DNA from 3 places in the Rhizobium sp. NZLR10 genome. Region 1 is predicted to be linked to each of the others. Evidence: predicted binding sites of a transcription regulator. Region 1 holds the regulator's gene; each other region holds the start of a gene.
What was found. The regulator PhoB, encoded in region 1, activates phosphate uptake and scavenging genes when phosphate is short. The targets are predictions, from matches to a motif close to TGTCATNNANCTGTCAT.
Positions count from the first base shown of each region.

Region 2: a site for PhoB is predicted at 8,069-8,085, ahead of HJB82_RS12220 (DUF1868 domain-containing protein). Genes of this name have one in related genera too.
Region 3: a site for PhoB is predicted at 7,820-7,836, ahead of HJB82_RS11455 (acid phosphatase). Genes of this name have one in related genera too.

Region 1 is NZ_JABDWE010000032.1:11,281-21,828, reverse strand. Features, by position in the region: gene HJB82_RS30920 (substrate-binding domain-containing protein) at 1-552, shown strand, start outside; gene pstC (phosphate ABC transporter permease subunit PstC) at 690-2,171, shown strand; gene pstA (phosphate ABC transporter permease PstA) at 2,168-3,487, shown strand; gene pstB (phosphate ABC transporter ATP-binding protein PstB) at 3,503-4,318, shown strand; gene phoU (phosphate signaling complex protein PhoU) at 4,363-5,076, shown strand; gene phoB (phosphate regulon transcriptional regulator PhoB) at 5,209-5,892, shown strand; gene HJB82_RS30890 (GcrA family cell cycle regulator) at 6,070-6,603, opposite strand; gene HJB82_RS30885 (aspartate aminotransferase family protein) at 7,027-8,226, shown strand; gene argF (ornithine carbamoyltransferase) at 8,264-9,178, shown strand; gene HJB82_RS30875 (Hsp33 family molecular chaperone) at 9,267-10,259, shown strand; gene apaG (Co2+/Mg2+ efflux protein ApaG) at 10,406-10,548, opposite strand, start outside.
Region 2 is NZ_JABDWE010000007.1:2,176-12,723, reverse strand. Features, by position in the region: gene HJB82_RS12265 (helicase-related protein) at 1-1,426, opposite strand, end outside; gene HJB82_RS12260 (DUF3309 family protein) at 2,221-2,376, shown strand; gene HJB82_RS12255 (YMGG-like glycine zipper-containing protein) at 2,404-2,658, shown strand; gene HJB82_RS12250 (beta-ketoacyl-ACP reductase) at 2,854-3,579, opposite strand; gene HJB82_RS12245 (acetyl-CoA C-acetyltransferase) at 3,651-4,832, opposite strand; gene phaR (polyhydroxyalkanoate synthesis repressor PhaR) at 5,071-5,643, shown strand; gene HJB82_RS12235 (hypothetical protein) at 5,638-6,045, opposite strand; gene rpmF (50S ribosomal protein L32) at 6,295-6,480, opposite strand; gene HJB82_RS12225 (glutathione S-transferase family protein) at 6,635-7,282, opposite strand; gene HJB82_RS12220 (DUF1868 domain-containing protein) at 7,296-8,018, opposite strand; gene mtgA (monofunctional biosynthetic peptidoglycan transglycosylase) at 8,218-8,955, opposite strand; gene HJB82_RS12210 (polyprenyl synthetase family protein) at 9,091-10,005, shown strand; gene hisC (histidinol-phosphate transaminase) at 10,015-10,548, opposite strand, start outside.
Region 3 is NZ_JABDWE010000006.1:134,090-144,637, reverse strand. Features, by position in the region: gene HJB82_RS11490 (SDR family NAD(P)-dependent oxidoreductase) at 1-488, opposite strand, end outside; gene HJB82_RS11485 (MFS transporter) at 663-1,877, opposite strand; gene HJB82_RS11480 (GNAT family N-acetyltransferase) at 2,014-2,496, opposite strand; gene pcaF (3-oxoadipyl-CoA thiolase) at 2,580-3,785, opposite strand; gene HJB82_RS11470 (CoA transferase subunit B) at 3,795-4,499, opposite strand; gene HJB82_RS11465 (3-oxoacid CoA-transferase subunit A) at 4,496-5,203, opposite strand; gene HJB82_RS11460 (IclR family transcriptional regulator C-terminal domain-containing protein) at 5,345-6,103, shown strand; gene HJB82_RS11455 (acid phosphatase) at 6,159-7,652, opposite strand; gene HJB82_RS11450 (cytochrome-c peroxidase) at 7,889-9,178, shown strand; gene HJB82_RS11445 (acyltransferase) at 9,598-10,548, shown strand, end outside.

The DNA.
Region 1 (10,548 bases):
CCGGCTGTTGATATCGCTGCCTATATCCCGGGCGAAAAGCACGGCACCCGCGAAGTCTTCGAACAGAACGTTCTCGCCGCCGGCTGCAAGGCCGCCGGTGCCGTCGACGTCATCGCCAAGGAAATCGCCGACAAGGCTGCCCAGGGCAAGGCCTGCGTCGCAGTCCGCAAGGACGGCGCTGCTGTCGACATCGACGGCGACTATCCGGAAACCCTGGCACGCATCGCCGCCAACAAGACCGGCGTCGGCGTATTCGGCCTTTCCTTCTATGAAAACAACGCTGACAAGCTCAAGGTTGCCAGCATGAGCGGCATCGTTCCGTCCACCGAAACGATCGCCAACGGCACCTATCCGGTTTCTCGCCCGCTGTTCTTCTACGTCAAGAAGGCACATCTCGGCGCCGTTCCGGGCCTGAAGGAATACGTCAACTTCTTCGTATCCGACCAGATGATCGGCCCCGACAGCCCGCTCGTCGAATACGGCCTGGTTGCCGCTCCGGATGCCGAGCGTGATGCGATCCGCAAGGAAGTCGAAGCCGGCAAGGCTATGTAATGACTTTGCCGGCGCGGCGCTCTAAAGGCCCGCGCCGGCATTGCCTTAAACCCTGGGCGCGCCGACATTTCCGCTGCAGGGTTGAATTCATTCCGCATGATTGGGCTTTTTGGGGCTATGGCCTGGGGACGTAACGAATGAGCACATCCGTCATACTTCTGTGCCTTGTGGTGATCGGTGCCGCCGCCTATCTGGTCGCGCGCAGTCGGGCCACGGCACTTGCCGGGGGCCGGTCCTCCGCATTGCATTCACGGCCGGTCTATTACGGCGCCTATGCGGCGATCTGGGCGGTTCTCCCTGCTCTCCTCGCGCTCTGCGTCTGGCTCTCGGTCAGCCCCGGCATCATCCAGTCCTCGGTTCGCAGCCACTTCCCCGCCGATGTCAAGGCTCAAGCCGCCGTCGAGCAGGATCTTGGCTATTCCATGGTGGCGACGGTCGCCCGTGGCCTGACGATGCTGACCTCGGATGAAACCGCAGCGGTCGCCGGCGATCCGGCCGCCCTGCAGGCCAAGCTCAGCGAAAAGGGTGTGCCGCTTGCCGGCCAGCCGCTGCCTTACATGCTCGACGCAGCCAAGACGCTCAACGCCAAGAGCATGACGAGCCGCCTCGCCATGACGGCGGTCGTCTTCATCCTCGCCATTGCCGGCGCCTTCTATGCGCTGCGCGCCATCGCCCCGCGCTTCCGCGCCCGCAATCGGGTTGAGCGTTTCATGCTCTGGGGCCTGCTACTCGCCTCTTCGATTGCTATCCTGACGACGATCGGCATCGTATTCTCGATGCTGTCGGAAGCCGCCCGCTTCTTTGCCGCCGTTCCCGCCGCCGATTTCTTCTTCGGCACCGTCTGGGACCCGCGTTTTGCCGGCGCCGGCAGCTCGTCCTTCGGTCAGTTCGGCCTTATCCCGCTGCTGCTCGGCACGCTCTATATCGGCATGGTCGCCATGCTGGTCGCCGTACCGGTCGGCCTGTTTGCCGCGATCTACATGGCCGAATACGCCTCGCCGAAGCTGCGCGGGATCGCTAAGCCGCTGCTCGAAGTGCTCGCCGGCATTCCGACGATCGTTTACGGCTTCTTTGCGCTCGTCACCGTCGGCCCGTTCCTGCGCGATTTCTCGGCTCAGATCAGCGGCCTGCTCTCCGGCAACTACACCAACTTCATTCAGGCGCAGAGCGTTCTGACCGCCGGCATCGTCATGGGCATCATGCTGATCCCCTACGTCTCCTCGCTGTCGGACGATATCATCACCGCCGTGCCGCGGACGCTGCGTGACGGTTCGCTCGGTCTTGGCGCCACACGCTCCGAAACCATCAAGAAAGTGGTCTTGCCCGCAGCCCTTCCCGGCATCGTCGGCGCCTTGCTGATGACCGCCTCGCGCGCCATCGGTGAAACTATGATCGTCGTGCTGGCCGCCGGTGTCGCCGCCCGCATCCAGATCAACCCCTTCGAGCCGATGACGACGGTGACCGTCAAGATCGTCAATCAGCTCACCGGCGACCTCGAGTTCACCTCGCCGCAGACGCTGGTTGCCTTCGCCCTTGGCATCACGCTGTTCTGCATCACGCTTTGCCTCAATATCTACGCGCTCTACATCGTGCGCAAATACCGGGAGCAGTACGAATGACGGATATTGTTTCTCCCGCCGGGATAACCGTTTCCAAGGCGCCCACGCGCCGCGATATCGGCATCAAGCGCCGCTACGCCGCCGAACGCCGGTTCCAGGCCTATGGCATCGCCGCCATCTCCTTCGGCCTCATCTTCCTGTTCATCCTGCTGTGGACGGTGATCGGCAAAGGCTACACCGCCTTTCAGCAGACGGCGATCACCCTGCCGATCGAATTTTCCGAGAAGACGATCGACCCCAGCAATAAGCGTGCGACCGATGCTTCGGTGCTGATCGCCGCCAACTACCCGGTTCTCCTGCGCGACGCGATCGTCAAGCAGCTGAACGTCAATGCCGCAAGCCGTCCCGACGTGCGCGATGCATCCGCCATGCTCTCCAAGGGTGCGCCGGTCCAACTGCGCGACATGGTCGTCGCCGACCCGTCGATCATCGGCAAGACGGTCAATGTCACCGTGCTCGCCGACGCCAATGTCGACAGCGCCAACAAGGGCCAGATCGACCTGTCGGTCGATGAGAAGAACCGCAAGGTCAACGACAAGCAGGTTGGCTGGATGAACGAGCTGAAGGCGAGCGGCGCTCTCCACAAGCAGTTCAACACCGGCCTCTTCGTCAACGGCAATTCCAGCCGTCCGGAGGCCGCAGGCCTTGGCGTCGCCCTCATCGGCTCGCTCTACCTGATGCTGATCGTGCTGGTGCTCGCTCTGCCGATCGGCGTTGCCGCCTCGATCTATCTCGAGGAGTTTGCGCCGAAGAACAAGCTGACCGATCTGATCGAGGTCAACATCAACAACCTCGCCGCCGTGCCCTCGATCGTCTACGGTCTGCTCGGCCTTTCCGTCTTCATCAACTTCGTCGGCCTGCCGCGTTCGGCTTCGCTGGTTGGCGGCCTGGTGCTGACGTTGATGACCCTGCCGACGATCATCATTGCGACGCGCGCCGCACTGCGCGCCGTGCCGCCGTCGATCCGCGCTGCAGCCCTCGGCCTCGGCGCCTCGAAGATGCAGATGGTGTTCCACCATGTTCTGCCGCTCGCCATGCCCGGCATCCTCACCGGCACGATCATCGGCCTGGCGCATGCGCTCGGCGAAACCGCGCCGCTGCTGCTGATCGGCATGGTCGCCTTCGTCGCCAACGCGCCGACGACGCCGCTCGATCCCTCGACGGCTCTGCCCGTGCAGGTCTATATGTGGGCCAACGAGGCCGAACGTGCCTTCGTCGAGCGGACTTCGGGTGCCATCATCGTCCTGCTCCTGTTCCTGATCGTCATGAACATGGGCGCCATCCTCTTGCGTCGTCGCTTCGAGCGCCGCTGGTAAACGGAGTTACACATCATGAACATGTTGACGGAAGCTGCAGTTGAAAAAGCGCTGGATCAGAAGATGAGCAACGTCCCTTATAAGATGATCGGCAAGGATGTCTCGGTTTACTATGGCGAGAAGCGCGCGCTTTTCGATGTGAACCTGAACATCCGCGAAAACACCGTAACCGCGCTGATCGGCCCGTCCGGCTGCGGCAAGTCGACCTTCCTGCGGAGCCTAAACCGCATGAACGACACGATCGACGGCTGCCGGGTCACCGGCAAGATCACGCTTGATACCGACGATATCTATGATCCCGATATCGACGTCGTCGAACTTCGCGCCCGCGTCGGCATGGTCTTCCAGAAGCCGAACCCGTTCCCGAAGACGATCTATGAAAACGTCTCCTACGGCCCGCGCATCCATGGCCTTGCCAAGTCGAAGGCCGATCTCGACCAGATCGTCGAGACCAGCCTGCAGCGTGCCGGCCTCTGGAACGAGGTCAAGGACCGCGTGCATGAATCCGGCACCGGCCTGTCCGGCGGTCAGCAGCAGCGCCTCTGCATTGCCCGCGCCGTCGCCGTCAGCCCTGAAGTCATCCTGATGGACGAGCCCTGCTCGGCGCTCGACCCGATCGCCACCGCCAAGGTCGAGGAACTGATCCACGAACTGCGCGAGAACTACACGATCGTCATCGTCACCCACTCCATGCAGCAGGCCGCGCGCGTCTCGCAGCGCACCGCCATGTTCCACCTCGGCAATCTCGTCGAGGAGAACGACACCGACAAGATGTTCACCAATCCCGACGATCCGCGCACCCAGGACTACATCATGGGTCGCTTCGGTTGATTTTGGCGACACCAAGCCTTCCCGTTATTCGAGGATAAAGCCCCATGGCATCGACACATATTTTTTCTGCCTATGATGATGATCTGAAGTTCCTGTCCAGGCGGATTTCCGAAATGGGCGGCCTGGCCGAGCAGATGGTCAGCGAGGCCGTCCGGGCGCTCGTCAACGGCGATACCGCGCTGGCGCAGAAGGTCATCTCCGACGATGTGATCCTCGATCACGCCGAGCGAGAAATCGGCGACAAGGCGATCGTTACCATCGCCCGCCGTCAACCGATGGCCTCGGACCTGCGCGAAATCATGGGTTCGATCCGCATCGCCGCCGATCTCGAACGCGTCGGCGACCTCGGCAAGAACACCGCCAAGCGCGTCATCGCCGTGCAGAGCACCGGCGTTCCGCGCAAGCTCGCCCGCGGTCTCGAGCATCTGTCCGAGCTGGCGCTCGTCCAGCTCAAGGAAGTGCTCGACGTCTACACGACGCGCTCCGCCGACAAGGCCAATGCGATCCGTGAACGCGACAACGAGATCGACGCGATGTACACCTCGCTGTTCCGCGAGCTGCTGACCTACATGATGGAAGATCCGCGCAACATCACCAGCTGCACGCATCTGCTCTTCTGCGCCAAGAACATCGAGCGCATCGGCGACCACGCCACCAACATCGCCGAGACGATCTACTACATGGCGACCGGCGCACAGCCGGAAGGTGACCGTCCGAAAGACGACAGCGCCAACACCGTCGGCGCGGTCACGGAATAAAGCCCATACTAGCCGTTGCGTGCGCGCCCATCCGGGCGCGCAAAGAGGTCGCAGCCACCTTTCTGAATTTGCGCAGGATGCATTGCTTAAATCACCCCGGTTTAAGGAACATGCGCGAGGAGACCGACAGGCATGATCCCGAGAGTTGCAGTTGTTGAAGACGAGGAAGCCTTGAGCGTGCTTCTTCGCTACAATCTCGAAGCGGAAGGCTTCGAGGTCGATACTATCCTTCGTGGCGACGAAGCCGAAATCAGGCTTCAGGAGCGCACGCCCGACCTGCTCATCCTCGATTGGATGCTGCCCGGCGTCTCCGGCATCGAACTCTGCCGGCGCCTGCGCATGCGGCCGGAAACCGAACGTCTGCCGATCATCATGCTGACGGCGCGCGGCGAAGAGAGCGAGCGCGTCCGCGGACTGTCGACCGGGGCCGACGATTACGTCGTCAAGCCGTTCTCGACCCCGGAGCTCGTTGCCCGCGTCAAGGCGATGCTACGCCGCGCCCGTCCCGAGGTGCTGTCGACGGTGCTGAAATGCGGCGATATCGAACTCGACCGCGAAACCCATCGCGTCCATCGCAAAAGCCGCGAAGTCCGCCTCGGCCCCACCGAATTCCGCCTGCTGGAATTCCTGATGTCGTCGCCGAGCCGGGTCTTCTCCCGCTCGCAGCTTCTCGACGGCGTCTGGGGCCACGATATCTATGTCGACGAACGCACCGTCGACGTCCATGTCGGCCGCCTGCGCAAGGCGCTGAACTTCTCCAACATGCAAGACGTCATCCGCACCGTCCGCGGCGCCGGCTATTCGATGGAAGCCTGAGGGGTTTCCGATAAAGTCGAGCAAGCTCTGCCCCTCACCCTAACCCGACCGGGGTCGAGCCACTCGTCTCGACCCCGGTCGGTGCCGGCAGGCGGATGAGGGGCAGCCACACCCAACGTACTCACATAAAAAAACGGGCCTTCCAGCCCGTTTTTGCATGTCGACAATGTCACCCGTTCAGCTCGCCCGCGCTGCCGCCCGGCGGCGTTCGTTGACGGGCTGGTAGGCGAGTTTCTGGTGATAGCCGCAATAGGGTGAATTGTCGGGGGACTCGCAGCCGCAGAAGTGGAAGTCATCCTTCAGCGGATCGCCGACCGGCCACTTGCAAGTGCGTTCGGTCAGTTCCGTCAGGCCGAGGCGGCGGGAGATCGGCACGACCACGTTGCCTTTCGGCACGTATTCCATTTCCTCGACCGTTTCGATCTCGATCTCTTCCTTCAGCATCGTTGCGCCCTGCTGGCGGGTAACGGTGCGGGTGGTGATCCGAGAGGCGAAGTTCGGCGCGCGCGGCGCCGATGTATTGCGTTTCGGCGTTCGGGCCGTGGCGGCCGTGCCGCCGGCCTTGGCGCGGCCCGGAAGGCTCAGGCGGTGCACCTTGCCGATTACAGCGTTTCTGCTGACACCGCCAAGTTGCGCCGCGATCTGGCTGGCGCTCAGTCCTTCGGCCCAAAGCTTCTTGAGTTTCTCGACCCGCTCGTCTGTCCAGTTCATGCCCTGTCTCCACCTTCTGCGTTGGTGATGGCAGAATCCCTCACCGTTGCCTCGGAAGCTCCGAAACAAGAAACGCTTGATCAATTTTGGTGACTAGTTCCGCCGCATGCAGTCTAGTAATTGAACTTTAACCTAGTGTGAGCGTGACTCCGTGACAAGAGTCGCATGAATCCGGATGAATCGAATTCGGAGTTTTCCCCAACTTGCTGCCCCAGCGTGTCATTTCTGCAATAAAGCCTGTTGAAGGTCGAAAACACCGCTGTACAACCTTGCTGCATGCGCTAAGGGCGCAGTTTTGTTGACATTGCAGCGCGAAAAGGAAATAGTACCGCTGGCCGCCGCAAGGCGGCATTTTTAATTTTTCGGGCCTGGTTTTCTTAGCCGGAGTCCGTTGCTTGATAACTCTGATCGGGAGACCGCGCCATGGCTGAAGCCGCGCCGCTTTATGACACCTACTCTCGTGCCCCGCTGCGGTTCGAGCGAGGCGAGGGCGTGTGGCTGATCACCGAAAGCGGCGAACGTTATCTCGATTTCGGCGCCGGTGTTGCCGTCACCTCGGTCGGCCACGGCAATCCGCATGTGGTCGGCGCGCTGAAGGAGCAGGCCGACAAGGTCTGGCACCTCTCCAACATCTATGAGATCCCCGGCCAGGAGCGTTTGGCCAAACGGCTGACCGACGCCACCTTCGCCGACAAGGTGTTCTTCACCAATTCGGGTGCTGAAGCGCTCGAATGCGCGATCAAGACGGCGCGCCGTTATCAGTTTTCCAACGGCCATCCCGAGCGCTTCCATATCATCACCTTCGAGGGCGCCTTCCATGGGCGGACGCTCGCGACAATCGCCGCCGGTGGCCAGGAGAAATATCTCGAAGGCTTCGGCCCCAAGGCGCCGGGTTTCGATCAGGTGGCGTTCGGCGACATCGAAGCGGTCCGCGCCGCGATCACCGATGCGACGGCGGCAATCCTCATCGAGCCGGTGCAGGGCGAGGGCGGCGTGCGTCCTGCCACCCCCGAATTCATGAAGGCGCTTCGCCAGATTTGCGACGAAAACGGCCTGCTGTTGATCCTCGACGAGGTCCAGACCGGCGTTGGCCGCACCGGCAGGTTCTTTGCCCATGAATGGTCGGGCGTCACGCCCGACATCATGGCGGTTGCCAAGGGCATCGGCGGTGGTTTCCCGCTCGGCGCCTGCCTTGCTACTTCAGAGGCCGCCTCCGGCATGAAGGCCGGCACGCATGGCTCGACCTATGGCGGCAATCCGCTCGCCATGGCCGTCGGCAGCGCCGTGCTCGACATCATCCTCGCCGATGGCTTCCTCCAGCAGGTGCGCGACGTAGCACTCGTCTTCCGCCAGGGCCTCGCCTCGCTGAAGGATCGCTATCCCGATGTGATCGAGGATATCAGAGGCGAGGGGCTGTTGCTCGGCATCAAGGCTGCTATTCCCTCGGCCGAATTGCTGCAGGCGATCCGCGCCGCCCATCTGCTCGGCATACCCGCCGGCGATAACGTCATCCGCCTTCTTCCGCCCCTCGTCGTCACCGCCGAGGAAGCCCGAGAGGGCCTTGACCGCATCGAGCGCGCCGCCGAGAGCATTCGCGCCGCGAAGGTCAAGAAAACGGCTTGAAGAGATTGCCGCCTTCGGGCGCAGCACAGGTAAGAACATGGCTCCCAAACATTTCCTCGATCTTTCCGCGGTCACCTCAGCCGATCTCAGAACCATCATGAACGATGCGCTCGCCCGCAAGCAGGCCTTCAAGGCCGGCACGGGCGACAAGCCGCTCGCCGGCAAGATGCTGGCGATGATCTTCGAGAAGCCGTCGACGCGCACCCGCGTCTCCTTCGATGTCGGCATGCGCCAGCTCGGCGGCGAAACGCTGTTCCTGTCCGGCACCGAGATGCAGCTCGGCCGCGCCGAGACGATCGGCGACACCGCCAAGGTTCTGTCGCGTTATGTCGATGCGATCATGATCCGCACTACCGAGCATTCGCGCCTGGTGGAGCTTGCCGAACATGCGACCGTGCCTGTGATCAACGCGCTGACGGATGACACCCATCCCTGCCAGATCATGGCCGATATCATGACCTTCGAAGAGCATCGCGGCCCGATCAAGGGAAAGACCATCGCCTGGACCGGCGACGGCAACAATGTGCTGCATTCGCTGGTCGAAGGCGCCGCCCGCTTCGGCTATCGCATGAACATGGCGGTGCCCCTTGGCTCGGAGCCTAAGGATCACTATCTGAACTGGGCCCGCAATGAGGGCGCCGAAATCATGCTCTGCCATGATGCCGACCGTGCGGTCGAAGGCGTCGATTGCGTGGTGACCGATACCTGGGTCTCCATGAATCAGGAACATCGGGCCCGGGGTCACAATGTCTTTCAGCCTTACCAGGTCAACGCGGCCTTGATGGCGAAGGCCGGCAATGATGCATTGTTCATGCATTGCCTGCCCGCTCATCGCGGTGAGGAAGTGACGGACGACGTGATCGATGGTCCGCAATCCGTGGTCTTCGATGAAGCGGAAAACCGTCTTCATGCGCAGAAGTCGATTCTTGCTTGGTGCCTGGGCGCGATCTGAACCATAATCGGACGCCGCGTGCGAAAAACGCGTGGCCGCGCGAGCGAAGAGCACCCTGTCCTTTCGCTTGAAAACTAGGAGTGAATCCATGGCAGAAGCTGCAGCCGCCCTCGGCCAGTTCGATTTCGCCGGCGATGACCATGTCGTCCCCTTTCAGGTGGACGGGCTGGATGTGCGCGGCCGCGCCGTCCAGCTCGGCCCGATGCTCGACGCGATCCTCGAGCGCCATCATTATCCGGCCCCTGTCGCCCGGCTGCTCGCCGAAGTCGTCGTGCTGACGGTGCTGCTCGGCACCTCGCTGAAGTTTGACGGCAAGTTCACCGTGCAGACCAAGGGCGACGGCCCGGTCGATCTTCTCGTTGCCGATTTTTCGACGCCGGAAAATGTCCGTGCCTATGCCCGTTTCGACCAGGCGCTGCTCGACAAGGCCATTGAAGCTGGCGAAACCGAGCCGGAGCAATTGCTCGGCCACGGCGTGCTTGCCTTCACCATCGACCAGGGCAAGTTCGGCCAGCCCTACCAAGGTATTGTCGCGCTCGACGGCACCACGCTCGAGGACATTGCCGGCGTCTACTTCCGCCAGTCGGAGCAGATCCCGACGCGCGTGCGTCTGGCCGCGGCCGAACTCTTCGATCGCGACGATGAAGGCCAGCCACGCCATCGCTGGCGGGCAGGTGGCCTTGTCGCCCAGTTCCTGCCGGAAGCGCCGGAGCGCATGCGTCAACCGGATCTCCACGGCGGCGACGGCGACACCGGCAGCCGCCCGCATAGCGAGGACGATTCCTGGGCCGAAGCGCGTTCGCTGGTCGAGACCATCGATGCGGATGAACTCACCGATCCGCTGGTTGGCACCGAGCGGCTGCTGTTCCGCCTGTTCCACGAGCGCGGCGTGCGCGTCTACGAACCGCGCGCCGTCTTCGATCGCTGCAGCTGTTCGCGTGACAAGATCAAGGGCGTGCTGAAGGGCTTCTCTGCCGAGGAGATCGAGGCCAGCCAGGAAGATGGCGAGATCGCTGTCACCTGCGAATTCTGCTCGACCACCTATCGCTTCGAGCCGGTCGAACTTCAGCCGGCCGAATAGGCTCGGTTGGCCCCTGATATCTGCCCCTCACCCTAACCCTTGCCGGGGTCGAGCCACCGGTCTCGACCCCGGTCGGTGCCGGCAGGCGGATGAGGGGCCGGTGTCGGCAATCTATCAAGCGGGCAAAATGATTTCGGGCCGGCCTGTCAGTTGAGCACGCGCAACAACCCCGGTGAATCCAGCGAGAAGGCGGGAATGTCGACATCGAAGGTGTCGCCTTCGTCCGTTTCCATCTGGTAATGGCCGAACATCAGCCCGGAGGGGGTGTCGAGTGGGCAGCCGGAGGAAT
Region 2 (10,548 bases), on a different contig from region 1:
CAACAAAGCGTTTCGTCAACCTTTCATGTAACGCGTCGGACAATCGATCTTCGATTTCCCGCGTCTTTTCCTGCCAGTGTGTCGGATCGGCAAGCCAACCCGGCCGATTCGAAACATAGGTCCAGGTTCTTATCTGCGCGATTCGCGCCGAAAGCGTGTCAATTTCCCCATCTGTCCGATCGGAGCGATGAACCTGCTCCGCGAGAAACTGCTCGTTCACCGTGCCATAGCGGACGAGATCGGAAAAGAGGGTCGAGATAAGATCGGCATGTTGTGCCGGGGTGATACGCCTATAGTCGGGAAGCGCGCAAGCCTCCCAGAGTTTTTCGACGCGGGCAGGCCTGTCGGCAAGACCGACGATCTCGGGGTAGCGCGAAAGCTGTTCGAGCGCCTGCTGGTCGACCGCAGGCAGCGCCCGCGTCAGCCCCGGCACGCGCGGCCCTGCCTCGAGGCTGGCGCGCAGCGATGGAATCGAGGAGAAGTCCATCTCGGTCGTCCGCCACTGCAAAACCTTGACGTTGTCGAATTCATGCCCCTCGATGCGCTGCACCAGCTCTTCGTCGAACGGCGAAACCTGTCCGGTGACGCCGAAGGTACCGTCTCGCACGTGCCGCCCGGCGCGCCCAGCGACCTGACCGAGTTCACCCGGATTGAGATTGCGGAACTGGTAGCCGTCGAATTTCCGGTCCTGGGCGAAGGCAACGTGATCGACATCGAGGTTGAGGCCCATGCCGATCGCATCGGTCGCCACCAGATATTCGACATCGCCCGCCTGATAAAGTGCCACCTGCGCGTTGCGGGTGCGCGGGCTGAGCGCGCCAAGCACGACGGCCGCACCGCCGCGCTGCCGGCGTATGAGCTCGGCGATGGCATAGACCTCGTCGGCCGAGAAGGCAACGATGGCCGAGCGCTGCGGCAACCGAGTGATTTTCTTCTGCCCGGCGTAAAAAAGATGCGAAAGCCGCGGCCGCTCGACGATATTGATGCCGGGCAGAAGCTGCAGCAGGATCGGCCGCATCGTCGCCGCGCCGAGCAGCAGCGTTTCCTCACGGCCGCGAAGATGCAGGATGCGGTCGGTGAAGATATGGCCGCGTTCGAGATCGCCGGCGAGCTGCACCTCGTCGATCGCGACGAAGGCGGCCTTGGTCTCGCGCGGCATCGCCTCAACGGTGCAGACCGAAAAACGCGCATTGGGCGGCGAAATCTTTTCCTCGCCGGTAACCAGCGCCACATTCTGGACGCCGACCTTTTCCACCACCCGCGTATAGACCTCGCGCGCCAGCAGCCTGAGCGGCAGGCCGATCACGCCGCTCCCATGCGCGACCATGCGCTCGATGGCATAATGGGTCTTGCCGGTATTGGTCGGCCCGAGCACCGCGGTCACACCGCGTCCACTCAGAATAGTCGGCTGCGAAGTCAGAATCATGGGTCCATGCAAATGAGGGCGGGCGCCCCCAGGAAAATCTTGGCTTCTCATGGAAGCTAGAGAACACATGGACAGCTGTCACCGCAAACGCAAGGGCAGATTTCAAATTGCTTCTGGGATTACGACCTTTGCGAGTCTTGCGGAACACCCGAATTTCCGATTCGGAACAGCGTGAGAACGAATCAGCGACGAATCGCTGACTCGCGCTGATTCAGCTTTTGTTCACGGCTAAGTATTGATTTTGAATCAGTTTTTCCCACTAGATGCTGAATCGCTGGACTCCCTCCCCTTTTGTATTTCGCTGTCGTAGAAGACGAGTCTGTCCTGCGACGAACAATCGAAAATTGCGCCCGTAATTAACCTGTCGACCAAAGCCCGAACAAATCGGCGACGAATCGCCGACTGTATTGGTTTCGCCTTCTGTTCACGGCAATATCTGGTGGCCGGATTTCAATCGGCGCGCTAAATGCGGATCGGTAGCGGATGTCCCGTTCCGCCTCGTCGTGTTGGCGTTAAGCTTTAGCAAGGCGGATTCAGATGCGGTTAACTCGGGATGGTCAATGGCGGCGCACCGATCAAAAACGGAACGAATCGCTGACGAATCGGCGACATCGGGACTTTCTCGCTTTGTTCACCGCAACATATTGTATTTAAACGCCTTTTTAACCATACGAGCAAATTTCCGATAGGCGGAGGTCAGGACGCATGACATTTCCTGGCTTAACCGGGAACAAAAATCGCCAATACGTGTTTCTCGTCCATTCAAATTGCCGATGAAATGAAGGAAACACACCATGCTTGGCACAATACTTCTTGTTATCCTCATTCTGCTCTTGATCGGAGCATTGCCGAATTGGGGTTATAGCCGTGGCTGGGGCTATGGACCTTCCGGCGGTTTGGGGCTAGTTCTCGTGATTATCATTATTCTTGTACTCATGGGCCGCGTCTAAAGGCCAACAAACCTGGGGAGTTACGACATGATGAAGAAGATTGTTCTTATTGGTGCGCTCGTTGGCGCTCTGGCATCCTGCACAGCGACCGAGCAAGGTACCGCGATCGGCGCCGGCACCGGTGCGGTCATCGGCGGTGTTGTCACCAACAGCTGGGGTGGTGCTGCGGTCGGCGCCGTTGCCGGCGGTCTGACCGGCGCTCTCATCGGCCACTCGGTCGAACGCCGCGGCTACTGCGTCTATCGCGACCGTTACGGCCGCCGCTACGAGGCCCGTTGCTGATCGGCAAAAAGCATATCGGACTCCCAACGGGCGCTTCGGCGCCCGTTTTTCTTTGCTGCTCGCGCGGGCATGGGGCATGAAATAAGCAAGAGCGCATCCGACGGGACGCGCTCTTGCTTCAATCCACCGCTGATCTACTCGGAAAGTCACGCATGTCGTAATCGCAAACGACAATACAGTTTTGCGAGATGTACTTTAGGCGAAGAACTGCCCGCCATTGGCCGTCAGCGTCGAACCTGTGATGAAGCCGGCATCGTCGGAGGCGAGGAAGGTGACGCATCGCGCGATCTCTTCCGGCTCGCCGAGACGGCCGACGGGGATCTGCGGGATGATGCGTTCGTTCAGCACCTTTTCCGGCACGGCAAGCACCATTTCCGTTCCGATATAACCGGGACAGATGGCGTTGACGGTGATGTTCTTGGCCGCGCCTTCCTGGGCCAGCGCCTTGGTGAAGCCAAGATCGCCCGCCTTGGCTGCCGAATAATTCACCTGACCCATCTGGCCTTTCTGGCCGTTGATCGAGGAGATGTTGACGATCCGGCCGAAGCTGCGGTCGCGCATGCCGGTCCAGACCTGATGCGTCATGTTGAACAGACCGGTGAGGTTGGTATTGATCACCTCGTGCCATTGCTGCGGCGTCATCTTGTGGAACATCGCGTCACGGGTAATGCCGGCATTGTTGACGAGGATTTCGACCGGCCCGATCTCGCTTTCGATCCTGGCAATCCCCTCGCCGCAAGCGAGGTAATCCGAAACATCCCATTTGAACACCGGGACGCCGGTAACGTCATGGAAGGCTTTGGCCTTCTCGTCGTTGCCGGCATAATTGGCAGCAACCCTGTATCCGGCATTTTTCAACGCCATGGATATGGCCGCGCCGATTCCACGCGTACCCCCGGTGACCACAGCCACTCTGCTCATGTTCCGCTCCCTTTTTGTTTTTGCCCCGCCTTGTGGCGAGATTTTCAATCAATGACGGATCGTATGCTACTTTAAAGCGCTTCGAAGCACATGGCGACGCCCATGCCGCCGCCGATGCAAAGAGTTGCAAGGCCCTTCTTGGCGCCGCGGCGCTTCATTTCGAACAACAGCGTATTGAGAACGCGCGCGCCGGAAGCGCCGATCGGATGGCCGATGGCGATCGCCCCGCCGTTGACGTTGACGATCGCAGGATCCCATCCGAGATCCTTGGTGACGGCGCAGGCTTGCGCTGCAAAAGCCTCATTGGCCTCGACGAGATCGAGATCGCCGACCGACCAGCCGGCCTTTTCGAGCGCCTTGCGGGAAGCCGGGATCGGGCCAGTGCCCATGATCTGCGGATCGACGCCCGCCGTTGCCCAGGAAACGATGCGGGCGAGCGGCTGGATGCCGCGCCGGACCGCCTCCGCTTCGCTCATCAGCACCGCTGCGGCCGCACCGTCATTGAGGCCGGACGCATTCGCGGCCGTAACGGTGCCCTCCTTATCGAAGGCCGGGCGCAGCTTGCCCATCGCCTCCAGCGTAGCGCCGTGGCGGATATATTCGTCGGCATCGACCGTAACGTCGCCCTTACGCGTCTGGATGATGTAGGGGATGATCTCGTCGGCAAAGCGGCCGGCCTTCTGCGCCGCCTCCGCCTTGTTCTGCGAGGCGACGGCGAACCGATCCTGCTCGTCGCGCGAAAGCTGCCACTGACGCGCGACATTTTCGGCGGTGATCCCCATGTGGTAGCCATGGAAGGCATCGGTCAGGCCGTCCTTGATCATCGTGTCGATCATCTTCGCGTCGCCCATCTTGACGCCGCCGCGCAAATGCATGGCATGCGGCGCCATCGACATGGATTCCTGGCCGCCGGCAACGATGATCTTGGCGTCGCCGTTGGCGATCTGTTGCATGCCGAGCGCGACGGCGCGCAGACCCGAACCGCAGAGCTGATTGACGCCCCAGGCCGTCGCTTCATTCGGAATTCCGGCCTTAATCGCCGCCTGGCGAGCCGGGTTCTGGCCCTCCCCGGCAGCGAGAACCTGGCCGAGGATCACCTCATCCACTTCGCCGGCATCGACGCCGGCGCGCGCGAGCGCACCCTTGATGACGGCCGCCCCGAGCTCATGCGCGGGAACCGTTGCGAAAGCGCCGTTGAACGAGCCGACTGCTGTTCGACCTGCGCTGGCGATGACGATGGATGAATTGCTCATGGGGACGCTCCTCGTTTTCGTCTCACTTACATAAGAGGAAACTGGCAAAGCTTGGAGCGCAAGTCAAACGCGAAGACCGGCTGCGGTCATTTTTCGGCAGAGCCTGCGAAAGCCCGATTCATCTGCTCTGTTAAAGGTTTGCCGCATCGCACAAAGAGATTGTCACCGGCCTTCTTTTGCGTTTACAGTCTGAAGTGGAGGAATATCCATAATTCAGACGGGGGTCCAGGAGACTGATATGGCGAAGCATGAGGGTCAGATCGTAATCAAGAAATACGCCAATCGCCGGCTATACAATACGGGCACCAGCACTTACGTCACGCTGGAAGACCTGGCGGAGATGGTGAAGAAGGGCGAAGATTTTACCGTCCAGGATGCAAAAAGCGGAGATGACATCACCCATTCGGTGCTGACCCAGATCATCTTCGAACAGGAATCGAAGACCGGCAACACCTTGCTCCCGATCTCCTTCCTGCGCCAGCTCATCACCTATTACGGCGACCAGATGCAGATGGTCGTGCCGAGCTTTCTCGAACATTCGATGCGCGCCTTCGCCGAACAGCAGTCTCAGATGCGCGAGCAGGTGAACCGCGCCTTGGGCGAAACACCTCTCGGCAAGAACCTGCAACTGCCGATGCAGATGGTCGAGGACCAGGTTCGCCGCAACACCGAGCTGTTTCAGCAGGCCATGCAGATGTTCTCGCCCTTCATGACGCCACCCGCCAAGGAAAGCCGCAAGGCCGAGGCTAAGGATATCGATGAGCTGAAGGAACAGCTCCGCGCCCTTCAGAACAAGCTCGACAACCTATAAGCCGATAGAAACATCTCGCCCGGCGCTCCGGATCGAGACGGCAAAGCCGCCGATCACATCGATCAAAGCGATCGTCATCAAAATGAAGAATACCTGCGTCGCAGCGTCCCGGACGAGTAGAAACTCGACCAGGAAGGCGATGAAAACCAGCATCGACAGCATGTGGTTGATAAGGTTGCCAGGCCCGGTTCTGGTTGCCTTCAGGATTTCGAAGAACAGCACGACAAGCGCTATGACGATAATGAGATCGCCGAGCGCCATGCTCCATATCGCGCCCGAGATCATCGACAGCACGATGATATCATGCTGCAGGGCAGGAATGCCGCCATCGCCCATCAGGCCCAGCATCGCCAGATTGTAGAGAATAAACGGGATAATCATCAGAGGCATGGCGGCGATCATCGGCAATCTCCCAGCGCAATATGCTTTGCGCAAATCAGATTCGATTTTCGCAAAGCATATTGCGTCGATTCAAAGTGCTACAGCGTCCTTTGCGCGCCTGAAAAGACGCACGGCGCTGTAGCGGGCTGGAAGAATACTGCCGCAAACCGCTGCCACACTGCAAGTCATTGCAAATATCATATCGCCGAAAAGCAAAAGGCCGGCTTGAGGCCGGCCTTGCAACTTCGATCGGACAAGCCGGATCGGAAATTATGCGCTTTCCTTCGGCGTCAGAACCTGGCGGCCGCGATACATGCCGGTCTTCAGGTCGATATGGTGCGGGCGGCGCAGTTCGCCGGAGTTCTTGTCTTCGACGTAGGTCGGAGCCTTAAGGGCGTCTGCCGAACGGCGCATACCGCGCTTAGACGGGCTTGTTTTTCTCTTCGGTACAGCCATTTCTCTTACTCCACTTGCGGGCAAAACATTCCCACGGCCACACCGGCGGCCGAAACGGACATGTCGCGATTTCGGAATTTCGCGCGCTTATACATGCAAGGGGTGGCCTTGACCAGTCCCCATGCGTATTTTTTGCGAAGCCGATGATTCCGTATCAGACTTCGTCTTCCGGCACGATCCAAGCCTCGGCGCGGGCTGCCTCTTCCCATTTGCGCCAGGCCGGATGCGCCTTCATGGTCGCCATATAGGCCAGCGTGTCGTCCCCGCTGACCAGGTCATAGATCTCGAACCGGTTGACGACAGGCGCAAACATCGCATCCGCGGCCCCGAACGCGCCGAAGAGAAACGGCCCGCCGGATTGCTGTAACAGATCCCGCCAGATCGTCTCGATGCGGCTGATGTCGGCCTCGACCCCATCCGGCAGCGCGATCCTGGCCTTCGGCCGGCGGATATTCATCGGGCAGGCGCCGCGCAGAGCCCGGAAGCTTGAGAGCATTTCCATCGAAACCGAACGGGCGAGCGCCCGCTGGGCACGATCCGCGGGCAGAAGACCGGCGTCCGGATAAAGCTCGGCGGCATATTCGATGATCGCCAGCGATTCCCAGACCTTCAATGCGCCATGCTGCAGAAGCGGCACGCGCCCGGTCGGAGAGACCGCCTTGATATTCGGATTGCCGCCCGCGTCGTCGAAAGGGATCAGCACCTCCTCGAAATCGATGCCGACGCCCGTCAGCGCCATCCAGGGTCGGAACGACCAGGAGGAATAATTCTTGTTGGCGATGTAGAGCGTCGGTCTAGTCATGAGCCTCTCCCGTTCAGGCGTCGAAATCGAAAATCAGCAATTCGTGGAAATGGTTCATGTCTTCGAACACGCAGAATGCCGGCGGTGCCAGTTCTAAAACAGGGGCCTTGCGGCGGATATCGTCGGCGACCTCGTCGAGCATTGCCTGCCAGCGCGGCAAGGCTTCATCCTCCAGCCGTTCGATCGCATAGGCGAATGTCACGTGGAACTTGTAGTCCTCCTGGCTCGGCTGGCGGTAGCCCAGAAGATCAGCAAACGCGTTGCGCCAGGCGCGCATGACCTTGCGGTCGTTCTCCGTCACCCCGTCGACGAGCAGGCCCGACGGGCGAGCTTCGACGATCGCCACCTTGAAGGGCTCGGCCATCGAAAAACCCTCAAGCCGCGCCGCCAGCAGTTCCGTCATGTCGTCTATCGGCGTCTCGAGAGGGAGATCGCCCGGCCAGCAATCCTGCCGGCGCCTGGTCTCGATGATCCCTTCGAACAGCGTCATGTGAAGGCTGGAGATCGGCGTGAACAGGAACTGTGGAGCTTCGGGCATCGCCAGATATCTCTCACGCGCCTCGATCAACGCCGCCTGCGTCTGCGAGCCCTTGTCGAGATGGCAGACGATGGTATTGCCGGCTTCCGGCAGAAAACCGCCGACCTTGCGATAGCGGCTGCCGAGGTGCGCAGGCGGGTTCGGATTGTGTGTCTTCGAGTAACAGAGAAGCTCTTGCGAAAGCGTCGTAATGGTCATGGGCGACTCAGGGGCTCCAGTTGGACTGCATTCGCCCATATGGCAGAACCAAGAATGTCAGATGACGTTTGGTCCTTCTCCTGCATAATTCCTTAAAGCGTGATCGATTCAAGGACAAACTTATGCAGCAATTCAAGGCTTTAAAGCGCCCTTGTACGCGTCTGAAGGACGCGCGGCGCTGTAACCATAAGCTCCGATCTCACCTATAGATGCACTTGATGTAATCGCCCGAGCCCTGTGCGCGCCTCTCGATCACGCCGGCAAGCCGACGAAGGCCTCGTCCTGGTTTGCCGGCATTGCGGTCGATCGGGTTCGGCAATGAAACGGCAAGCAGCGATGCCTGGCGTCGCGTCAGTTTCGACGCCGGCACCTTGAAATGATGCTGGGCCGCAGCCTCGATGCCGTAAATGCCGGGACCCCATTCGGCGATGTTCAGATAGATTTCCATCAGCCGCCGTTTCGACAGGACGAAATCCGTGGAGACAGCGAGCGGAAGCTCCATCGCCTTGCGCACGAAGGAGCGGCCGTTCCAGAGAAAGAGGTTCTTAGCCGTCTGCATCGGGATGGTGCTGCCGCCGCGCGTCGCCTGACCTTTCAGCGTATCCTCGACCAGCATCCGCATTTCCGCCCAGTCGACGCCGCCGTGAAAGCAATATTGCCCGTCCTCTGACATCATCACCGACTGCACCAGAGCCGGGGCGACGTCATCAAGCGACACCCATTGCCTATCGTAACCGCGCAGCAGCACGAGATCGCGCAGCATCAACGTCGAGACCGGGTGAATGAACGGCAGCAGATAGAAAAAGATCAGGGCATAGGGAAGGATCAGCACGATCAGCACGGAAAGAACAATGCGTTTCAATAGACGCCGGTCTCCGAACCATTGCCGACGAGCCGGCATGTCGACGCTGTCCTCTCTCTCCGGCGCTATATCCAATGTTCCCCAGTCCGATTTCGCCCCTGTCGTTGTCATAGCGCCTGTACGGAGCTTATGCCAGAGTGCGTGGCAAATCTTGCTGCGCCATCGACAATTCCGTTGCAAGCCCCGGGGCGCTCATGCCAAACAGCGCCCATGGACGCGAACCGGGACACTTTCGAAACGAGGCTGAGGAACAACGCCCGCGAGATCGAGGCGTTGCTCGACGCATTGCTGTCACCGAGCCCTCTCTCCGATGAAATCGTCAGACCTGAGACGCTGCGCGACGCCATGCATTATGCCGTGTTGAACGGTGGCAAGCGACTGCGCCCATTTCTCGTCGTCGAAAGTGCCGCCCTTCTCGGCGGTGACGCCGCGGCGGCGCTTCGCGTCGGCGCTGCACTCGAATGCGTTCACTGCTATTCGCTCGTGCATGACGACCTGCCGGCCATGGACGATGATGATCTCCGCCGCGGCAAACCGACGGTACACAAAAAATTCGACGAAGCCACCGCGATCCTCGCAGGTGACAGCCTGCTGACCTACGCCTTCGACATTATCGCCACGCCGGAAACAGCCCTTCCCGAAACGAGCAAGGCATCGCTGGTACTGGCTCTTGCTCGCGCCGCCGGTCTCGGCGGCATGGCCGGTGGCCAGGCGCTCGATCTCGCGGCAGAAAGACAAGCGCCTGACGAGGCCGGCATCATCCGCCTGCAGGCGATGAAAACAGGCGCGCTGATCCGCTTTGCCTGCGAAGCCGGCGCCCTCATCTCGGCCAGCCCGCCGGAAGATCGCCGCCGCCTGCGCGCCTTCGGCGAAAAGATCGGACTTGCATTCCAACTGGCTGACGACATCCTCGACCTGACCTCGGACACTGCAACCATGGGCAAGGCGACCGGCAAAGATGCAGCCCGCGGCAAGGGAACGCTTGTAGCGCTACGCGGCATGGAATGGGCCGAAGCCCAACTCCATCAGCATGTCCGCGATGCCGAGACACTGCTTGCCCCCTACGGTGCCCGCGCCTCGACCCTCATCGCCACCGCGCATTTCATCGCCGACCGGAAGAGCTGAATCGTCGGATCACGCCGACAATATTTCCTTGAAAGCCGAAACCAGGCGCGCGCATTCCTCGTCCGTGCCGATGCTGATGCGCAGAAACTCCGAAATACGCGGTTTGGCGAAATGCCGGACGAGAACACCACGCTCCCGCAGAGCCGCTTGAAGCGCTGCACCCGACTGGCTCTCATGCTTTGCAAAAACGAAATTTGCTTGAGACGGCAGCACTTCGAAATCCAGCGCTTCGAGTTCCCGGACGAGACCGTCCCGGCTGGCAATGAGCATCTTTCGGCATGTCTCGAACCACGCCTCGTCCTTGATTGCCGCCGTCGCGGCAACCTGCGCCAGGCGATCGAGCGGATAGGAATTGAAGCTGTCCTTGACGCGCTCCAGCGCCTCGATCAGTTCCCGCTGCCCCAGCGCAAAGCCGACGCGCAGACCCGCAAGCGAGCGCGATTTGGACAAGGTCTGAACGACAAGCAGATTGGGATATTTGCAAATGAGCGGGATAGCGCTGTCACCGCCGAAATCGATATAGGCCTCGTCTATCACGACGAC
Region 3 (10,548 bases), on a different contig from region 1:
CCGCCGCCATTGCGGGCGGCGATCGAGGTGGTGTTGATGATGAAGCCACCCTGCTTTTTCAGCCATGGGTGGGCTGCCCGCGTCGCCGCCAGCACCGAGCGCGCGTTGAGGTCCATCACCGCGGCATAATGCGCGTCGGTATATTCCGAGGTCGGCTTGCGCCCCAGCATGCCGCCGGCATTGTTGATGAGCCCGTCGAGATGGCCGAAGGTTTTTGCCGTCTCCTCGACGACACGTTCGGTCTCGCCTTCCCGCGACACGTCGCCCTGGATCAGATGCACGGTGCCGCCGGCAGCGCGGATCTCCTCGGCAAGCGCCTCCGCGGGCTCGCGGCTGGCATTGTAGTGGATGCCAACCTTGGCGCCCTGCGCTGCAAAAGCGCGGGCGAGCGCCGCCCCGATGCCGGTCGAGGCGCCGGTGATCAGCACGGCCTTGCCGGAGAGATCCGGCAGCTTGATCGATGCGAGCGATTGCGCAAGTTCTACCATGGCTAAGACAGCCTCCCAAAAAACCAAGGACATAGGTGATGAAACAGATTGGGGAAGTCTATCAGCCGAAATCGGCGAAGGGCAATGCACGAAAACGGGAGATTTGTATCGCACGTAGGCGGGCAGAATGGTCTTTCCGGCAGCCGTCGTTGCCGACGGCTGCCGGATTTCTCGTCACGAAGGCACACCGAAAGCCGGCTGCGGTTTTTGGCGGGCGAGTGGCGGGAATGCCAGCGCGATTGCCGCAGCCCCCAGCCCAACCATCGCCGAGCCGATGAACAGCCAGGAATAATTGGCGAACGTGTCGAATATCCAGCCGCCGATAAGGGGGCCGAAGGCCATGCCGAGGCTGGAGAGCATCGTCGCCGCGCCGAGGACGGTGCCGAGGATGCGCGGCCCGAAGTATTCCCGCGCCAGCACCGCATAGAGCGGCATTACACCGCCATAGGCGCTGCCGAAGACGATGGCGAGCGCATAGAATTGGGTCAACTCGCTGACGAAGAGATAGGTTGCGAGGGCTGCCGCCTGCACCAGCAGGCCCGCGACCAGCACCGGCTTCACCCCGATCCGGTCGGCAAGGCTGCCATAGAGCAGCCGGCCGCCGAGGCCCGCCAGGCCCTCGACGCTATAGATGCTGACGGCCGCCATCGGGGCGACGCCGCAGATCGTCGCATAATTCACCATGTGGAAGATCGGCCCGGAATGCGCCGCACAGCAGGCAAAGAAGGTCAGGCCGAGGACGATGAATTGCGGCGACCGGAAGACTTTCGACAGCCGTGGCTGGGCGCCGTCGACTGCGAACGCGGCGCCGGCTTCAGTGGTCTCGGCCGGTGGGCGCTTGACCAGCAGGGCGGCCGGCACGAGCAGCGCCCAGGCAGCAATGCCGATGATCAACATGGCCGGCCGCCACTCATAGGCCGAGATCAGCCAGCGCGCGAAAGGCGAGATGGTCATCGGCGCGACGCCCATGCCGGCGGAAACGAGCGACACCGCAAGGCCACGATTCTCATCAAACCAGCCGATGGTCGCCGCGATCATCGGGGCGAAGAAGGTGCTGGCGGCCAATCCGACGAGGATGCCGTAGGTCAGCTGGAACTGCAGCAACGTCTCGGCGCGGCTGGCCAGCACAAGCGCCAGGCCGAGCAGCACTGCGCCGATCATCACGACGATGCGCGGGCCGAAGCGGTCGCTGGCCGCGCCCCAGAGGAAACCGCCAAAACCCATGACGATGAAATTCAGTGTCATCGCGCTGGCGATCCCGACATGCGACCAGCCGGTGGCGGTGGCGATCGGTTCCTGGAAAATCGCCAGCGAGAACATCGCGCCGATGGCCACGCACGACATCAATGCGCCTAAGGCGACGATGACCCAACGATAGGAAACACCCATGGCTTCATAACCTCCATGCCGACAGAGTGATCGCGACGCATACGGCAAGCCTACCGCACTTCGCGTCTGCGATCTAAAGACGTTTGAACCGCTGCGATTTCGACAGCGCACTCAGATCTTTTTCGCCGTTACGGTTCTACAGAGTCCGAAACATCACCAATGCGTCGACATAACCCTCGGTCGGATGAAGGAAGACGCCGGGAAGGCGGCCGACGATTTCGAAGCCGAGGGATTGCCACAGCTGGACGGCGCGGCGGTTGCTGCTGACGACGAAATTGAACTGCATGGCGCGAAAGCCTCTGGCGCGCGCGTGCTCAAGGGAATGTTGATGCATCAAGCGCGCGACGCCGCGGCCGCTGGCGGCTGCATCGGTCATGTAGCCGCAATTGCAGACATGGCGGCCGCCGCCGGCCTGATTGGCCTTGATGTAATAGGTGCCGAGGATGACCCCGTCCTCCTCGGCGACGAAGGTCTCGCGGTCCGGCCCCATCCAGTAGGCGAGCGCATCGACTTCGGGGAGATCGCGGTCGAGCGCATAGGTTTCGCCGGCGCGGATCGTCGGAGAAATGATCCTCCAGATGGCGCCTCGATCGTGGTTGTCTGCGGGTCGGATCAGCATGCCCGATTTTTACAGAAGGCTGATATGCCGCGCAACTGGCCGAGGGCTGCCGGCGAACCGCTGCAAGCCCTCTTCGACCGGCCTCAAACCCTTTCGAGCGCGATTGCAATCCCCTGCCCGACGCCGATGCACATCGTCGACAGCGAATATTGTCCGCCGGTCTCCAGAAGCTCCAGCGCCGCCGTGCCGGTGATGCGAGCGCCCGACATCCCGAGCGGATGGCCGAGCGCGATCGCGCCGCCATTGCGGTTCACCCGCTGATCGTCATCGGCAATGCCGAGTGCCCGCAGCACCGCCAGTCCCTGGCTGGCGAAGGCCTCGTTGAGTTCAATGACGTCGAACTGTTCCTGGGTCATGCCAAGCCGGGCCATCAGCTTGCGCGAGGCCGGGATCGGGCCGACACCCATCACCCGTGGCGGAACCGCAGCAGCCGCGCCGCCGAGGATGCGGGCAATCGGCGTCAGACCATATTTTTGCGCCGCCGCTTCGGAAGCGACGATCAGCGCCGCCGCCCCATCATTGACGCCGGAGGCATTGCCTGCCGTCACCGTGCCGCCTTCCTTCTTGAAAGGGGTGGCAAGTTTCGCCAGCGTCTCGATCGTCGTCGCCCGCGGATGCTCGTCCTTGTCGACGATGACGGGATCGCCCTTGCGCTGCGGGATGGTCACCGCAGTAATCTCCTTCGCCAGGCGGCCGCTTGCCTGCGCGGCCGCCGCCTTTGCCTGGCTGCGCACCGCAAAGGCATCCTGGTCTTCGCGGCTGACCTTGTAATCTTCGGCGACGTTCTCGCCGGTCTCCGGCATCGAATCGACGCCATATTGCTTCTTCATCAGCGGGTTGACGAAGCGCCAGCCGATGGTGGTGTCGTGGATTTCGGCCGCCCGCGAAAAAGCCGTCTCGGCCTTCGGCATGACGAAGGGCGCGCGCGACATGCTCTCGACGCCGCCTGCAATCATCAGCTCGGCCTCGCCGGCGCGGATGGCGCGCGCCGCCGTGATTACCGCATCCATGCCGGAGCCGCAGAGCCGATTGATCGTCGTGCCCGGGACAGCGATCGGCAGGCCGGCCAAGAGGGCCGACATGCGCGCGACATTGCGGTTGTCTTCGCCCGCCTGGTTGGCGCAGCCGAAGATCACATCGTCGACGGTTTCCCAATCGACGGCGGTGTTGCGTTCCATCAGCGCCTTCAGCGGGATGGCGCCGAGATCGTCGGCGCGCACCTGGGAGAGCGACCCGGCGAAGCGGCCGATCGGCGTCCTGATATAGTCGCAGATAAAGGCTTCGGTCATGGCTTTTCCTCAGAGTTCCGGGACGACGAGATCGGCAACCGGCCCGTCGAGATGGAGCGGCGCGCCGGTCATCGCCTGCAATTCCTCCGGCGATATCGCAGGCAGCTTCTCACGCAGGACGAAGTGTCCGTCGACGATGTCGATGACGGCATGGCTGGTATAGACGCGGGTGATGCAGGCCACACCGGTCAGCGGGAAGGTGCATTTCTCCACCAGTTTCGGCTCGCCTGTTTTGGTGACGTGCTCGGTGATGACGCAGACTTGCTTGGCGCCGTGCACGAGGTCCATGGCGCCGCCGACGGCCGGCACGCCTTTGCTGCCCACCCGCCAGTTGGCGAGATCGCCGCTCTGGGCGACCTGGTAGGCGCCGAGGATGGCGACATCGAGATGGCCGCCGCGCACCATGGCAAAGCTGTCGGCATGATGGAAGAAGGCCGCCCCCGGCTTCAGCGTCACTGCCTTCTTGCCGGCGTTGATCAGGTCCCAATCCTCCTCACCTTCGGCCGGCGGCTCGCCGAAATTCAGGATGCCGTTTTCCGTATGAAAGATTGCCTGGCGGCCGGGCGGCTGATAGCGGGCGACCATTTCGGGAAAGCCGATGCCGAGGTTCACATAGGCGCCGTCGGCGATGTCCTGGGCGGCGCGCCAGGCGATCTGCGCATTGGAAAGCTTGATGTCTTCCCGAGTGTTGATGGGGCGGGTGTTGACGGTCATACGTAGGCCACTCCAGCTCGAATGAGTTCTTCTTCCTGCTGGGGACTGATAACAGCGACGACGCGGTCGACGAAGATGCCGGGTGTGACCACATGCTCGGGATCGATGCCGCCGGCCGGCACGATCGACGAGACCTGGACGATGGTCTTCGCCGCCGCCATGCACATCAGCGGATTGAAGTTGCGGCCGGCCTTGTTGTAGGTGAGATTGCCCTGGATATCGCCGATCTCAGCCTTGACGATGGCGAAGTCGGCCTTCAGCCAGCGCTCCTGCACGTAATGGCGGCCATCGAATTCGGCGATGACCTTGCCCTCGGCAAGTTCGGTGCCATAGCCCGTCGGCGTATAAAAAGCCGGAATGCCGGCCCCGCCGGCGCGGATACGTTCGGCCAGCGTTCCCTGCGGCACCAGCTCGAGCTCGATTTGACCGGCCAGATATCTGTCGGTGAAGGCGCGTGGGTCCGACGAACGCGGAAAAGAGCAGATCATCTTTCTGACCATGCCTGCGTCGATCATCGCAGCGATACCGATGCGCCCGTTGCCGGCATTGTTGTTGATCACGGTGAGGCCCTTGGCGCCCTTGTCGATCAGGGCATGAATGAGCTCGATCGGCGCGCCCGAACCACCAAAACCACCAATCATGACGGTCGCGCCATCACCGATCTCGGAGACGGCCTCCGCCGTGCTCCTGACTGTCTTGTCCATGCGGGATTTCTCCTTGGCTAGATCAGGTTCTCCAGCGTCAGCCATAAAGCCCGAGGCGACGGACGGCAAGAAATTTGTGCGTTATTTGACTTTTGTTCGTATATCGCACAGAATGGATGGATCGATTGGAGAACTCGCCCGATGCGCGAAACGGATTTTGTCAGCGGCTTTGCCCGCGGCCTGAAAGTCATCGAGGCCTTCGGCGAAACGCGCCAGCGGCTGTCGATCGCCGAGGCCGCCAAGCTGACGGAGCTCGACCGCGCCACCGTGCGCCGTTCGCTGCTGACGCTGGCCGAGCTCGGTTATGCAGATTATGACGGCAAGTTCTTCACCCTGACGCCGAAGATCCTGCGGCTTGGCCATGCCTATCTCGCGGCGACGCCGCTGCCGGCGCTCTTACAGCCGCATCTCGATCATCTTTCGGAAAGGGCCGGCCAGAGCGCCTCGGCCTCGGTGCTCGACGGCACCGACATCGTCTATATCGCCCGCGCCGCGCAGCGCCGTGTCATGTCAATCAATCTCACTCCCGGCAGCCGCCTGCCCGCCTACTGTGCCTCGATGGGCCGCGTGCTGCTGGCCGCCCTTAGCGAAAACGAGGCGCGTGCCATCCTAGCCCGCAGCGAGTTAAAGCAGAACACGGTGAATACCAGGACCGATCCGGACGAGCTGATCGCCGAGTTCCGCCGAGTGCGGACAGAGGGTTACGCCATCATCGACCAGGAACTGGAGATCGGCCTCTGCTCGATTGCCGTGCCGATCGACAACGACAGCGGCGCAACGGTTGCGGCGATCAATATCGGCGCGCCGGCCGCGCTCGTCCCGGCCGCGGAGATGAAGGAGCGGTACCTACCGCTGCTGAAGGAAACGCAGGCCGCCTTGCGGCCGCTGCTGCGCCGGTAACAGCAAACATGCAGAGGGAGCGGTCCCGGTGGAAGCCGGGGCCGCTCGCGACAGATCAATGCGTCAGGTCGAGCGCGGCTGTGAGATCACCCATCGGCGGCCGGCCGTTATCACCGAGCGCCTGGTCGCGGGTGACGATGCCGGGCAGCACCGGCAAATCGTAGCGCGCCGTGATCAGCCGGAGGATCGACGTCGTGTCGTACTGGCTGTGATCCACCGTGCCGCCCTTGGCGAAGGGCGAGATGATGAAGGCCGGAATGCGGTTGCCGGGTCCCCAGCGGTCGGCTTTCGGCGGCGCGACGTGATCCCAGAAGCCGCCATTCTCGTCATAGGTGACGACGACGAGCATATGGCCCCATTGCGGGCTTTTCTCGAGGTGAGAGACGATATCGGCAAGATGCTGGTCGCCGCTCGAGACATCGGCATAACCGCCATGTTCGTTGAGGTTGCCCTGCGGCTTGTAGAAGGAAACCGCCGGCAGTTTGCCGTCGTCGATATCTCCAAGGAAGGCCTCGCCGCCAAGGCCGCCGTCTTTCAGATGTTCGGCGCGTGCCGGCGTGCCGGGCGCGAAATTGGAGAAATAGTTGAAGGGCTGGTGGTGGAACTGGAAGTTCGGCACCGGCGTGGCATTCTTGCCGTCGAGGGCTGCCTGCCAGGCGCCGCCGTACCACGCCCAGCTGATGCCTTTCAGCGACATCAGGTCGCCGATGGTCACCGCATGCTGCGGCGGTAGCGTCGTTGCCGCCGTCGGATCGGCATAGGCTTGGTCGCCATCCTTGGCCGGCGGGTTGGCGCTCGGCTGGTAGGGTGGCTGCATGGTGTTGACGGCGTAGAAATCGGGCGTCAGCGCACCGTCGGAGACGAATTTCGGGGCGCCGTCCAGCGCCGACTTCGGGGCGTTGTCGGCCACCACAAGCGAAGTGCCGTCGGCATCGACCTTGGCGATCACAGGCTTGGCCGGGCTCTTGTCGGCATCCGGATAATAGGGCGCGCAGGCGCAGACCAGCGCGAAATGATTGAGGAACGAACCGCCGAAGGCGCCCTGGAAGAAATTGTCGGCAATGACGTATTTCTTCGCGACCTGCCACATCGGCAGGATGGACCCGTCATAATGGCCCATGACCAGGCTGCCGGAATCGGCCCAGGCGACGAACTTGTCGTTCTTGCCGCCGTCGATCTGCATCTGCTCCTGGTAGAAGCGGTGCCAGAGGTCGCGGGTGATGACCGACGACGTCTGCGCAAAGCCCTTGGGATCGTCGATCGCGAAGCTGGCATTGGCAAGATGGGCCGACTGCGCTTCTGTCACGGCCGGCGTCACGCCCTTGGCAGTCAGGCCGCCCCAGGCGGGCGGCAGTTCGGAAAGCGGCTGGCCGTTGCGGTCGAGTTGGCGCGCCTGATCGGCATTGACGTTGGCGAGGCCGTCGGCACCGGGAAAGCTGCCATAGAGATTATCGAAGCTGCGGTTTTCGGCATAGATGACGACGATAGTGTCGATCTTGTCGTAACCGGCCGGCGCCGCATGGGCTGCCGTCGCCATGGCAAACGGCATCAGGGCCGATCCGGCGAGACAGATTGAGTTGAGGAAATTTGGTCTTTTCACGGGGGTAACCTCATGGCTGGGGGCGTTGGCTAGAGGGAGCGGAAAACGCTCGGGGGCACGCTGACGCTATTCCCGCCATCTATCAACTTTGTGACGTCGGGCTGCCGGAGAAGACCCGTCATCAATTTGTTGCAGCGAGGTTCGATCATGGAGGAACTCCGCGTTAAGTTATTGGAATCCCTATCATGACAACAAAGACGTTCTGGCTCGTGCGCTCCGGTCTGGCGATCGGTATCGTTGCGACAGCGCTCTGTCTGGCCATTCTGCCCCTGCGGCAAAGCAGCGCGGCGGTGGCTTTCGACGTGCATCCCGGCCCGATGTCGCGCGCCGAGGCCTTCGCCCGGGCCGAAACGCTCGGCGCGCTCGGCCGCAAAATGTTCTTCGACGCCTCGCTGTCGGCCTCGGGGCTGCAGGCCTGCGCGTCGTGCCATGATCCCCGTCACGCCTTCGGCCCGGCATCGGCCACGCCGGTGGAGATGGGCGGGCAACATATGAACCAGCCGGGGCTGCGCGCCGTTCCGACGTTGCGTTATCTGCAGGCGGTGCCGTCCTTCACCGAACACTATTACGATTCCGAGGACGAGGGTGACGAGAGCGTCGACAACGGCCCGACCGGCGGCCTGACCTGGGATGGCCGGGTCGATCACGGCGCCGAGCAGGCGAAGATCCCGCTGCTCTCGCCCTTCGAGATGAGCAACAAGGATGCGGCTGAGGTCGCGGCCAAGCTGCGCAAGACAGCCTATGCCGGCGACATCAAGGCGGCGTTCGGCAAGACGGTCTTCGACAATCCCGAGGACACCTTCAGCGCCGCTGCCGAGGCGCTCGCCACCTTCGAGCAGAGCGGCCCGGATTTTTATCCCTATTCCAGCCGCTACGACGCCTTTCTCGCCGGCAAGGCGACGCTGACGACACAGGAATTGCACGGCCGCAAGCTGTTCGAGGATCCGCAAAAGGGCAACTGTTCGAGCTGCCATCTGAGCGAACCCGCCAATGACGGCGAGCCGCCGCAATTTTCCGATTTCGGCTTCCTCGGCCTCGCCGCCCCCCGCAACATGGCGATCCCGGCCAATAGCGACCCCAACTATCACGATCTCGGCCTTTGCGGCCCGCAGCGGACCGACCTTGCCGGCCACGGCGAATATTGCGGCCTGTTCCGGACGCCGACGCTGCGCAATGTCGCGCTGAAAAAGAGCTTCTTCCACAACGGCTATTTCCACACGCTGCGCGACGTCGTCTCCTTCTACGCGAGCCGCGACAGCGATCCCGGCCGCTGGTATCCGAAAAATTCAGACGGCACGATCCGTAAGTATGACGACCTGCCGCAAGCCTACTGGGCCAATCTCAACCAGGACCGGCCTTTCGGCAGGAAGCCGGGCGATGCACCTGCCCTCACCGATCCGGAGATCGACGATATCGTTGCCTTCTTGGGGACACTGACGGATGCCGACTTGCAGCCGAAGGCGAGCGGGCACTGACGCAATCGCCGAACAGGCTGAAGATTACCACAATCTCAGGCCGCCTCTTTGCTAGTTCAATCCGGCCGCCAGATCGCATTATCTGATTTCTTCAACTCGTTTCGTATCCCACATGCCCGGATCCTGCGCTGCCGGTATCTCTTCTAACCGCTCCCGCTGATAAGCGAAGCTTTGCTCTCGTTGTGAAAAGCTCGAGCCAAGCATTCTCATCAGAACCCAACCGCCAAGTATAATGCAGTGCCCGTTGTATATGCCGTGTCAGGCCAGGAGAGATCATTCGTAGAACAACAAGGGTTTGTGAGAGGCGCATTTTGGCGGATCGGAGATTATCTCGGCTCAACCCCGTTTCACTACGGCGCGTGACAACATTCAAAACTTATCTTAATGAATAGTTAAACTGCAAAAGTGCGGGAGGCTCCATGCACGAGCGCGAAATCAAGAAGGCATTTTACCCGAACTTCAATATGATCAGGCTCGTGGCAGCCTCCACGGTAATCTTCTCGCATGCCTTCCTTATCTCGGAAAAGACCTCGGCGAACGAGCCCTTTGAGCGTTTGCTCGGAGAGGGCAATATCCTTGGCCTCTTCGGCGTCTATGTGTTTTTCATCAGCAGCGGCTTCCTCGTCACGCAGAGCGCGCAGTTCGGCAGCGCGGGTGGTTTTCTCTGGAGGCGGGCGCTGAGAATATACCCGGCATTTATCGTCTGTACGCTGCTCAGCGTCTATGTCTTGGGCGCCTTGTACAGCCCGTTGGGCGTCAGTGGTTACTTGCTCAAGTCGCTTCATATGAAGACGACACTGCATTCGTTGCTCGACCCGAACTTTGGCATGACCCTGCCGCATGTGCAGTTTTATGACCCCGCCATCTCTTGGCTTGCCACCTCGGTCAACGGCTCTCTTTGGACGATCGGGCAGGAAATCTTCTGCTACCTCATCGTCGCCGGATTAATGGTAATCGGGCTTCTGCGAGCCCCGCTGATGGCACTTGCCCTCGCCGTAGGCGTGACCTGGCAGCTTTTCTTCGATCATCCGTGGCCAAAGATACGGTTCCTGACGGATTTTACTTTTATCGCTCCCTACTTCTTCTGCGGTTCGCTTCTGAGGTTCGTGATGGAAAAGCGGCAGCCCAATATAGTCCTGGCATTGATCTTCGTAGCGCTCGGTATGCTCTGCCTCGTCTTCTGGCCCGGCTATCTTTACGGCCGCATGTTGTTCGCCTATCCGCTTATCTACATCGCAACCTCGCCGGTGATACGCCTGCCGACTCTCGAACGCTTGGGCGACGCCTCCTACGGGACCTATCTCTATGGCTGGCCAGTGGAGCAGACGATGAACCATGCCCTCGGCGGGTACAGCACGTGGTGGGCGGTC